3 regions of the Vallitalea sediminicola genome follow, and region 1 is predicted to be linked to each of the others. Evidence: predicted binding sites of a transcription regulator. Region 1 holds the regulator's gene; each other region holds the start of a gene.
What was found. The regulator Rex, encoded in region 1, represses fermentation and respiration genes when NADH is low (regulators of the CRP and FNR family bind a similar motif). The targets are predictions, from matches to a motif close to ATTGTTAANTANTTAACAAT.
Positions count from the first base shown of each region.

Region 2: the regulator Rex is predicted to act here: its motif matches at 1,674-1,693, upstream of hypB (hydrogenase nickel incorporation protein HypB).
Region 3: the regulator Rex is predicted to act here: its motif matches at 1,446-1,465, upstream of adhE (bifunctional acetaldehyde-CoA/alcohol dehydrogenase).

Region 1 covers NZ_BTPT01000014.1:33,243-36,467, forward strand. The annotation lists gene ACX6CF_RS06280 (ABC-F family ATP-binding cassette domain-containing protein) at 1-513, opposite strand, end outside; gene ACX6CF_RS06285 (hypothetical protein) at 730-1,125, shown strand; gene ACX6CF_RS06290 (redox-sensing transcriptional repressor Rex) at 1,557-2,192, shown strand; gene ACX6CF_RS06295 (hypothetical protein) at 2,376-2,990, shown strand; gene acpS (holo-ACP synthase) at 2,987-3,225, shown strand, end outside.
Region 2 covers NZ_BTPT01000010.1:58,171-61,395, forward strand. The annotation lists gene ACX6CF_RS04685 (FAD-dependent oxidoreductase) at 1-803, opposite strand, end outside; gene hypB (hydrogenase nickel incorporation protein HypB) at 838-1,506, opposite strand; gene ACX6CF_RS04695 (FAD-dependent oxidoreductase) at 1,907-3,169, opposite strand; gene ACX6CF_RS04700 (helix-turn-helix domain-containing protein) at 3,147-3,225, opposite strand, start outside.
Region 3 covers NZ_BTPT01000032.1:88,270-91,494, reverse strand. The annotation lists gene adhE (bifunctional acetaldehyde-CoA/alcohol dehydrogenase) at 1-1,346, opposite strand, end outside; gene ACX6CF_RS14985 (HD-GYP domain-containing protein) at 2,343-3,225, shown strand, end outside.

The sequences.
Region 1 (3,225 bases):
TCTTGTTTTCTGTCCTCCAGAAAGGATTGATATATTAGAGGAGAAGTCTTCTTCACAAAAGCCAAGACCTTTTAACACACCTTTTATATTACTTTTGTAGCCGTATCCATTATTGATTTCGAAAGTATGTTGAAGATCAGAATATGATTTCATAAGTGCATTTAGAGCTTCGCTACCATCATCTAATTCAGACATTTTGACTTCATAATCTCTTAGGGTATTTTCCATTTGGATTATTTCTTTACAGGTTAGCAGCATTTCATCATAAATAGTCTTCTCAGAAGATAGAGTACTATTTTGTGATAGATATCCAAGTTTGGTTAAACTATTAACTATAACTTGTCCAGAATCTGCTTCTAATTCATTGGTGATAATCTTAAATAGTGTTGATTTTCCAGCACCGTTAATACCTACAATAGCTGCTTTATCACCTTTTTCTAACCAAAAATTTATATTATCGAGTACTGTATTCGTTACAAATGCTTTGCATATATTTTTACATGATAAAATCATAGTTGCCTCCTATTAATATTAAAATTACCATACTATGATACCATTAATCACTAGTTTTGAAAAGTTAAAGGGTTTAAAATCAGAGGTTTTTGGTTAGTATATTAATAATTATGTGATTATTAAACGAGGTTTAACCTCTTTTGTTCATACATAAGAATAAATTTCTTTAGGACAACATATATATGATAAAAGAACTTTTCTAAAGGGGATGATGACTTGAGTCGTAATGCAGGTTATATGAAAAAATTGAGAAAAGCTCGTGTAGAGAGAAAACAATGTATAAGATGTGGTAAATCTTTATCACAAGAATCACTTATTAGAGGTGTTAAACAATGTGAAAAATGCCTTGATTATCAACGCAAAAGGAAATTAGGACAGATTAGTTCAAAAGTAAATACAACTTATTTCTATAATAGACAATATAAAAAGGATGAGATAAAGAGAAAAGAGTTAGGGAATTATATGGTTGAAAATAAAATAACCATTAAGGATCTAGCCAAAGAATCTAATTTATCTCAAAGAACTATACAAAGAATATTATATACTGATGCAAACTATACAAAAAAAACTAAAGATGCTATTAATAGATATCTAGGGAAAGAACTTTTATAGATAATAATAGTAGAACTGAATTCTATTTTTAAAATATATGGATAGAAATGTTTTTATATGCGCTGATAAGACTTTTTAAAGTACAAATTCGTTATACGAAATGAGGCGCAGCCTCTTTTGTTCTTTTATTACAATAAATATGTATGAATTTTAGGATATTAAAATTTTTTATAAGTACAATTTTCTAGAAAAAGCTGTAAAATATCAGGGTTTTGTGATATAATTTATAAAATATAGATTGAATACAAAAAACATTTAATTGTTTTTAACTATATTTACTAAATATAGGATTTGTGTTAATGATTTTTACTGTGATAATACATAAAGAATAAGGGTTTATCCGCATTTGATTATTTGACATAGATTTAACAACCATATATAATTATTTGTATAAAAGTTCCAAAATAGTATCAGGATTGGGGATTGATTATATGATACAAAAGAAAATATCAACGGCGGTAATTAAAAGATTACCAAAATACTACAGATACTTAGGAGACTTATTGGAAAACGATGTTGTAAGGATTTCCTCTAAAGAATTAAGTAACAGAATGGGTGTAACAGCTTCACAAATCAGACAAGATTTAAATAATTTTGGAGGGTTTGGTCAACAAGGTTACGGCTATAATGTTGAATATTTATATAACGCTATAGGTAAAATACTTGGTCTAGAGAATAAATATAATACAATTATTGTTGGAGCAGGGAACTTAGGTCAAGCCCTTGCTAATTATACTAATTTTGATAAAAGAGGTTTCGAAGTTAAAGGGCTTTTTGATGTTAACCCGAGGCTCGTTGGTATAACTGTAAGAGGTATTGAAATCAAAGATTTAGATGAAATGGGAGATTTCATAAAACAAAATAGCATTGATTTAGCAATTTTAACATTACCAAAACAGAAAGCACCAAAAGTTGCTAATGATTTAGTTAGTTATGGGATAAAAGGAATATGGAATTTTGCTCCTATTGACCTAAAATTATCTAATGAAAATGTTATTGTAGAAAATGTACATTTGTTAGACAGTTTGATGACTCTCTCATATAATATCAAAGGAGAATATAATTAAGCGTCTGTAATTTATGTTCCTTAAGAATGAATAACTATTCGTAGAGGTTATTAGGTACTCATGTATTTGGGTACCTTTTAATTATATTGTGCTATAGAATATTATATTTTGTTACGATATAATTAATATAGAAAAAATTTTATTATATGACTAGGTATATATAAATAATGAGGACGTGAATATATGTTTTTTGCAAAACAAAAGATTGAAAAGCCAATTAATATAGAAAAAAAAGTACATATCCTAACATTGGATAATAGATGGCATGAACTTTTTAAAAGCAATAATAAACCAAAAAAAATAGCTGATCTTGAAAAAAAGCTTAATAAACTAATTGGCGAACAAGGACAACTTACAAATGATCTGAAAGAATATACGTTACTTAAAAAGAAAATGATGGTGGATATAGTTGATAATATGAAAGAAGCCATTGAAGATGAAGATGATAAAGCCATAGGCGAAATGGAAAAAAGCAAGAAATACATCAATGACATTAAGGTTAAGCTAGATAAGATGGAATCTAGAATGGAAAACGTACCTAAAGAAATTGAAACCATCAATAAAGAATTATTAGAATATACCATGCAAGATTGTTATATGAGAATGTATAATACAAAAAATGAATTAGACGAATTACATGAATGGATTGAAAAAGTCAGGATAGAGTTGAAAGAAAAAGCTGTTAGACAGACTGAGGCAAAAGAAAAATATGATAAGATATATTCTTATATGCATGATTTAGTAGGATATGAAGTCATTGAATTATATGATAAAAAATATCTAGGAGGAAGTAAATGATAAAAGGAATAGGTAATGATATTGTTGAAGTTGATAGAATAGAAAAGGCTATTCACAATAAAAGATTCCTAGAAAAATTTTTTACATCCGATGAAAATAAATTATTTGCAGCTAAAAATTATAGAGGTGAAACAATAGCAGGCAATTTTGCTGTTAAGGAATCAGTTTCTAAGGTTCTTGGTACAGGTTTTGTACATTTTGCTCCTATAGATATTGAAGTCTTACGTGATGATAA
Region 2 (3,225 bases), on a different contig from region 1:
CTCATAGAAAAACATGAACAACCACAACAGTTACAGATAGCATGTGTTTTTCCAGAACCATCTAGATTAGGTATACTATGTACTAATCCATTTTCCTCTGCTTTTTTAATGATTTCATATGCTTCTTCACGAGTAATTTTACGACCTCTTCCAGTACGGATATAGTATTCAGCAGCATGACCCATCTGAATACACATATCTTCTTTCAAGTGACCGCAACCTTCTCCCATAACCTCTCTCGTTGTACGACAAGCACAATCTGAAACTGAAAAAATAGTGTTCTCATTAAGATATTTGGATACTTCCTCATAAGATGCTTTTCTAGTCTCCCCATCAATTGCACTTTCAATAGGAATTACACGCATAGGACCTGTTCCTGGTGAAAAAACACCCACACCCATTGGTCCTTTTCTTTTTCCGTAATCATCAAAAGCTATGGCGATTTGTGGGTATTTCTTAACATTTTCCCTGTTGTTGACCATCATCTCCATATGACCTGGAACCCAGATTTCATGCCAATATTTATCAACACCATCAATCTCATTGACAAAAGAAACACCTGCAACTGCCAGTTCCCATAATAGTTTTGCAGTTTTTTCTACTGACTTACCACATTTGGGAGCAATTTCTTCTGCACTTTGTGGTTTTCTTAGTTCAAGACAAAGTGCTACTTCTGCCATTTCTTCTGTTACAACAGGTTCCAAAATCTTATATTCTGGATATTCAGGTTTTATTTCCATCTTGGAACCTCGTTTTGTCCTGCTTATCTTATTAGCAAGATCCAATACCTTTTCGTTAACCATGCCTATTCCCTCCAAATTTTAGTTTATATGATACCTATTGATTCCATTTTTTCACTTCAGTACGTATCCAATCAGCCCATTCATTAATACCTTCCCCTGTCCTAGCGGAAATTGGAATGATTTTGATATTTGGATTCAATTTTTTAGCACGTTCTTTTACAGCTTCAAGGTCAAAATCAAAATATTGTATTACATCTATTTTGTTGATTAATAAAACATCAGCTATCTTAAACATCAAAGGATATTTTAGAGGTTTGTCATCTCCCTCTGGTACACTTAGAATCATTGCATTTTTTGATGAACCTGTATCAAATTCAGCTGGACAGACTAGATTTCCTACATTTTCTAGAATAGCCAAATCAATTTCTTCTGTTCCTAGACCAATTAATCCTTGTTTGGTCATGTCAGCATCAAGATGGCACATACCTCCTGTATGGAGTTGAATTACTTTTGCTCCTGTCTGAGAGATTGTGTTAGCATCAACATCTGAATCAATATCGGCTTCCATTACCCCTATCTTCATTTCATCTTTCAACTGATTAATTGTTTTTGTAAGAGTTGTTGTCTTACCTGAACCTGGTGATGACATTAGGTTTAATAAAAAAGTCTTTTCTTTTTTTAGCTGTTCTCTAAGCAAATCAGCTTGATGATTATTGTCTTCAAACACACTTTGCTTGATTTCCAGAACTTTGTATGTATCCATTTTTATACATCTCCATTTCTTATAAATTTGTTTTAATTAGGAATTATTATGTCTCATTAATTTCTTCAGGCTGGAATTTTTTTTTGACACATATTAAGGTGATTTATCCTCATATGCTTAAATAATAGAAATTATTTAATTAACTTTTAAAAATTAATTTTTAAAAGATTGTTATTATTTTATCACTCTCAGTATATTTTAAAATACTAGTATTGTCAAAAAAACAAAAACCTTGTAAAATCAATGTTTCTAGGCTTTCTATTTCAAGTTTAGTTTACATATCAAAAGCACCTTCAATCCTATACCTAATGCTGATTAGAGAGGATAATATCTCTTTAAGTGTAAACTATACTTGAAAGCAAAAAAGTTGCTTAAATGATTAAAATCATGTAAGCAACTCCTAAAAATATCTTTTGAGCATATAGTTTGAGTACCGAATACAGTTATCCATTGATACTGTACTCATAATCTCTCCAGCTATATATATGTTATTTTTGCCTTGCATTTCTTCTATTTTATCATAGAATCCTTTTTGTAGAGTACTAGTATCTACATATGGACACTGCTGCCAGCTCTTAAATTGATAAAGTCTTGGACTCAGAAATCCTAATTTCAACAAATCATTTTTAATAATCTTTAAAGATTCTTCTTTAGACCTTTTAGGATTATCATAAGCATAAACACTTACCAGTTCTTCACCATCACTTGAATCCCATCTAGAATTCCATATGATTACATGCCCTTTATTCTCTATAGATAGATTTTCTAGTACAAAACCACATTTTTTTGGAATCTTTTCAACTATAAATGCATAAACATTAAACTTTTGGTACTTTATGGAACCAAGGTAATGATTCGTTCCATAATCAGTATTACAGAGCTTAGAAAATTGATTGAGTGGAGCTGTAATAACAACTCTATCATATTCTAATTGTTCAAAATCAGTATGAACACATATCTTTCCATTATCAGACTTAGTGATTTCTTTAACATTCTGTGTCAACCTGATATCTTTTATTTTATGCTTCAATGAATTAATGAAAGTTGAAACTCCTTTCTCCCATGTACAGAATTCAGGAAGTTCCATAAAAGACATTAACGTCTCATAGTCCAATATTCTAAGGACATAAAGTGCTGGTATAACGTTAATATCACCTAACCCATAGCTTGTAAAATAATTGATATAAACTGTCTTCAAAACCCTAAAATCATTCATATCACACCATTTTGAAAAAGGAAATATAAGTGAGTCTTCTACGCCTTTTATATTAACTCTTTTAAGAGATTTATATTCCTTCAAAATATAAGGAAATCTATCTAATTCTTCAACAAAATCATCCAAATCTTCTTTTGGTATCTGCATGATTCTATTTCCACTTGCATCATAATTGACACGTGATAACTTGGGTCCATCACTTTTGATATTATTAGCTTTCATTAATGCCTTAAGACTATTTTGAGAAGGTAAACCAAAAAGAGCACCAAGTTCATAAGATCTACCTTTGTACCATATGGTATGTAATTTACCACCTACCCTATTATCCTTCTCAAAAACAGTAACCTTTTCATATCCCTTTTCTTGTAGACCTTGTGCTATTACAAGCCCTGAAATGCCACCGCCTATAATAGCCACCTTACTATCAGTTTTCTTTATTTTGATCACCCCGCTTTAGAGAATTAATCAAAGTTAGAATCCAAAGTGGTAACGTATCCAAATCA
Region 3 (3,225 bases), on a different contig from region 1:
ATTAGATTAACTGCTGTTACGTTTGATGTTGTTGAGTTTCTTCCGTAAGAACCACAACCTAATGTAAGAGATGGCATATTAGTATTATAAATATCTCCAATTGCTCCATGAGTAGAAGGAGAGTTAATAATAATACGTCCAGTTTTCAATCTGGAAGAGAATTGCTTAATTACTTCATCATCGTTAGAGTGTATAACTGATGAGTGGCCAAGACCACCAATCTCTACCATTTTTTCACATAAATCAATACCTTCTTTAGCATCTTTAGCTTTTATTATAGCTAATACAGGAGATAATTTTTCCTTTGATAATGGGTACTCATGTCCAACTCCATCAAGCTCACAACATAAAACTTTTGTATCTTCTGGGATAGTTATATTAGCTAATCTAGCAATTTCTACAGGTGCTTTACCTACTATGGCTGGATTAACAGCACCTTTTTCAAGGTTCATGACAACACTTTCTAAGCGTTTAGTTTCTTCTCTAGTTGTAAAATAACAATTTTGTTTTTTCATATAATCTGTTACTTGTTTATATATAGGTTCTTCTATAATTGCGCCTTGTTCAGATGCACAAATCATTCCGTTATCAAATGCTTTTGATAATATTAAATCAGTTGCAGATCTTTCTACATCTGCTGTTTTTTCTATAAAACATGGTACGTTACCTGGTCCAACACCAAGGGCAGGTTTTCCAGTTGAATAAGCTGACTTAACCATTCCAGATCCACCAGTGGCAAGTACTAATGCAACTCCAGCATGGTTCATTAATGTATTAGTGGCTTCTAATGAAGGCAATTCAATCCATTGTATACAATTTTTTGGAGCACCAGCTTTTATTGCTGCATCTCTAACAATTCTTGCTGCTTCAGAAGAACACTTTTGAGCTGAAGGATGAAATGCAAAGATGATTGGATTTCTTGCTTTTGCAGAAATAATAGCTTTGAATAATGTTGTTGAAGTCGGGTTAGTAACAGGAGTTACTCCAGCAACGACACCAACAGGTTCTGCAACTTCCATATAGTCTTCTTCTTTGTTTAAATTAATGATACCTACAGTTTTTTCATATTTGATACTATGATAAATATATTCTGTCGCAAACATGTTCTTAGTTATTTTATCTTCGTATACACCTCTACCAGTTTCGTCAACTGCGAGTTTAGCTAAATACATATGTTTATCTAATCCTGCGAGTGACATTTCTTTAACAATGTTATCTACCTGTTCTTGGTTAAGTTGCATATATTCATCTAATGCTGTTGTAGCATTTGCAACTAATTCATCAATCATTTTTGGTACATCAACATTTGCTTTATCATTAGTTTTAGTGACTTTAGTGTTTGCCATAATTATATACCTCCTAAATATTTTTTATTAATTAGTTTTCCCTATTTTGTAATTATAATGCGATATGTGATCGCTTAGTAAATAGATTCTATAAAATAAAATGTTAAATTATTAACAATGTTTCGCAAAAATTATTACACTGATATAATAGCAAATTGATAATATTTTGTCAATAACAAATAAAAATATACACAAATAAAAATATACAATTTAACTATAAATACTGTATACAAGACGGCAAAATTAACATATAAAAACAATAATTTTGGCTATATTATATAAATATGCACCACAACCATCTAGTAATAGTACGATGCATAGTAAGCGACAATATAAAATATAATTAAAAATAGTTAAATTTATAACAATAAACTACGATTTAGAAAACTTATTAAAGTAGTTAAATCATAGATATAAAATAACCATTAAAGTAATTTGCTTAATAAAAATAACTACTATTATATAGGTAAAGATTTAATTAAGATTATAGATTTTGTTATGATATCATAGTATATATAATTAGATAAAAATTCGAATTTCTCTTTTTTATGTAGATTTGTATATTAAAAAAGAACTATTTTACTTCTTTTTGATAGTTAAAATTAAGATACTAGGTATATGCTACTAATATAAAAAATAACCTGCGTTTCAGGGGGGGAATAAAACGCAGGTTGAGGGGGGTATTAGATGATGTACCATATTATTGAGGCTTATTTCCTAAACCAAAATCCTCATAAATTAATTATTGTAAATAAATGGTACATTAATAATGATTTCCATTATAAGTCTTTTTATTCATTTATTTCATTTTTAATTGAAGATACTAATAAAAAATGATATGATTATATCAACTGTAAAGAGATTTTTGATAACGAATAATGATGATGAATAAAATAATTATCTTTAGAGGCTTAGTTAATAATATTATGATTTCGGCTTACTGAATAATAAGTAATGAATGTAGAGATTTTTTAGCCGTTCTATAGGTGGGATGTAATGAGAAGAGTACTAATAGACAATTTAAAAGGTAATGAAAGGGTAGCGCGACCAGTTTATTCATTAAATGGTAGCTTTCTGTTATCTAAGGGGATTCATATTAAGAAATCTTATATTGTTCGTTTAAGAGAGCTAGGAGTAGATTATATCTACATAGAGGATGAACTATCTGAAGGTGTTGAATTAAAGGATTTTATCGAAGAAAAGACAAGAGCAAATTGTAAAAAAGAAGTTAAAAAGGTATTAGAGAATTATAGCACTCAAGGGCATTTAGAATTAACGAATATTGTATCAGCAGCCCAGGACATTGTAGAGGATGTATTATCCCAGCGTAATATCATTGTTAATCTAGTCGATATTAGGCGGAAAGATGAATATACATATGCGCATTCTGTTAATGTCTGCGCTTTAGCCGTTTTGTTATCAATAAAATTAGGTTATAACAAAAATAGGGTTAAAGATATAGCTATTGGTGCCTTATTACATGATCTAGGTAAAGTTCTAATACCAGAAGAAATCCTTAATAAACCTGGTAAGTTAAACGAAAAAGAATATGAAATAGTTAAACAACATGTAATTTATGGATATGAAGCAATAAGTGAAGCTTCATGGATAAGTTCTATATCTAAAGTAATAATATTAACTCATCATGAAAATATCGATGGTTCGGGATATCCTTTTGGTTGGAGTGGCAATAAAATTAATAGTGCAACTAAAATTATTTCTATATGTAATGTATTTGATTCTATGGTAACTAAAAAACCTTATAGAGAAGCTTATAAAATATATGAAGTAATTGAATTTCTTATAGCAAATAAAGGAAAATTATTTGATGAAGAAATTGTAGATGAATTTATTAAGTACATAGCTGTATATCCTTCTG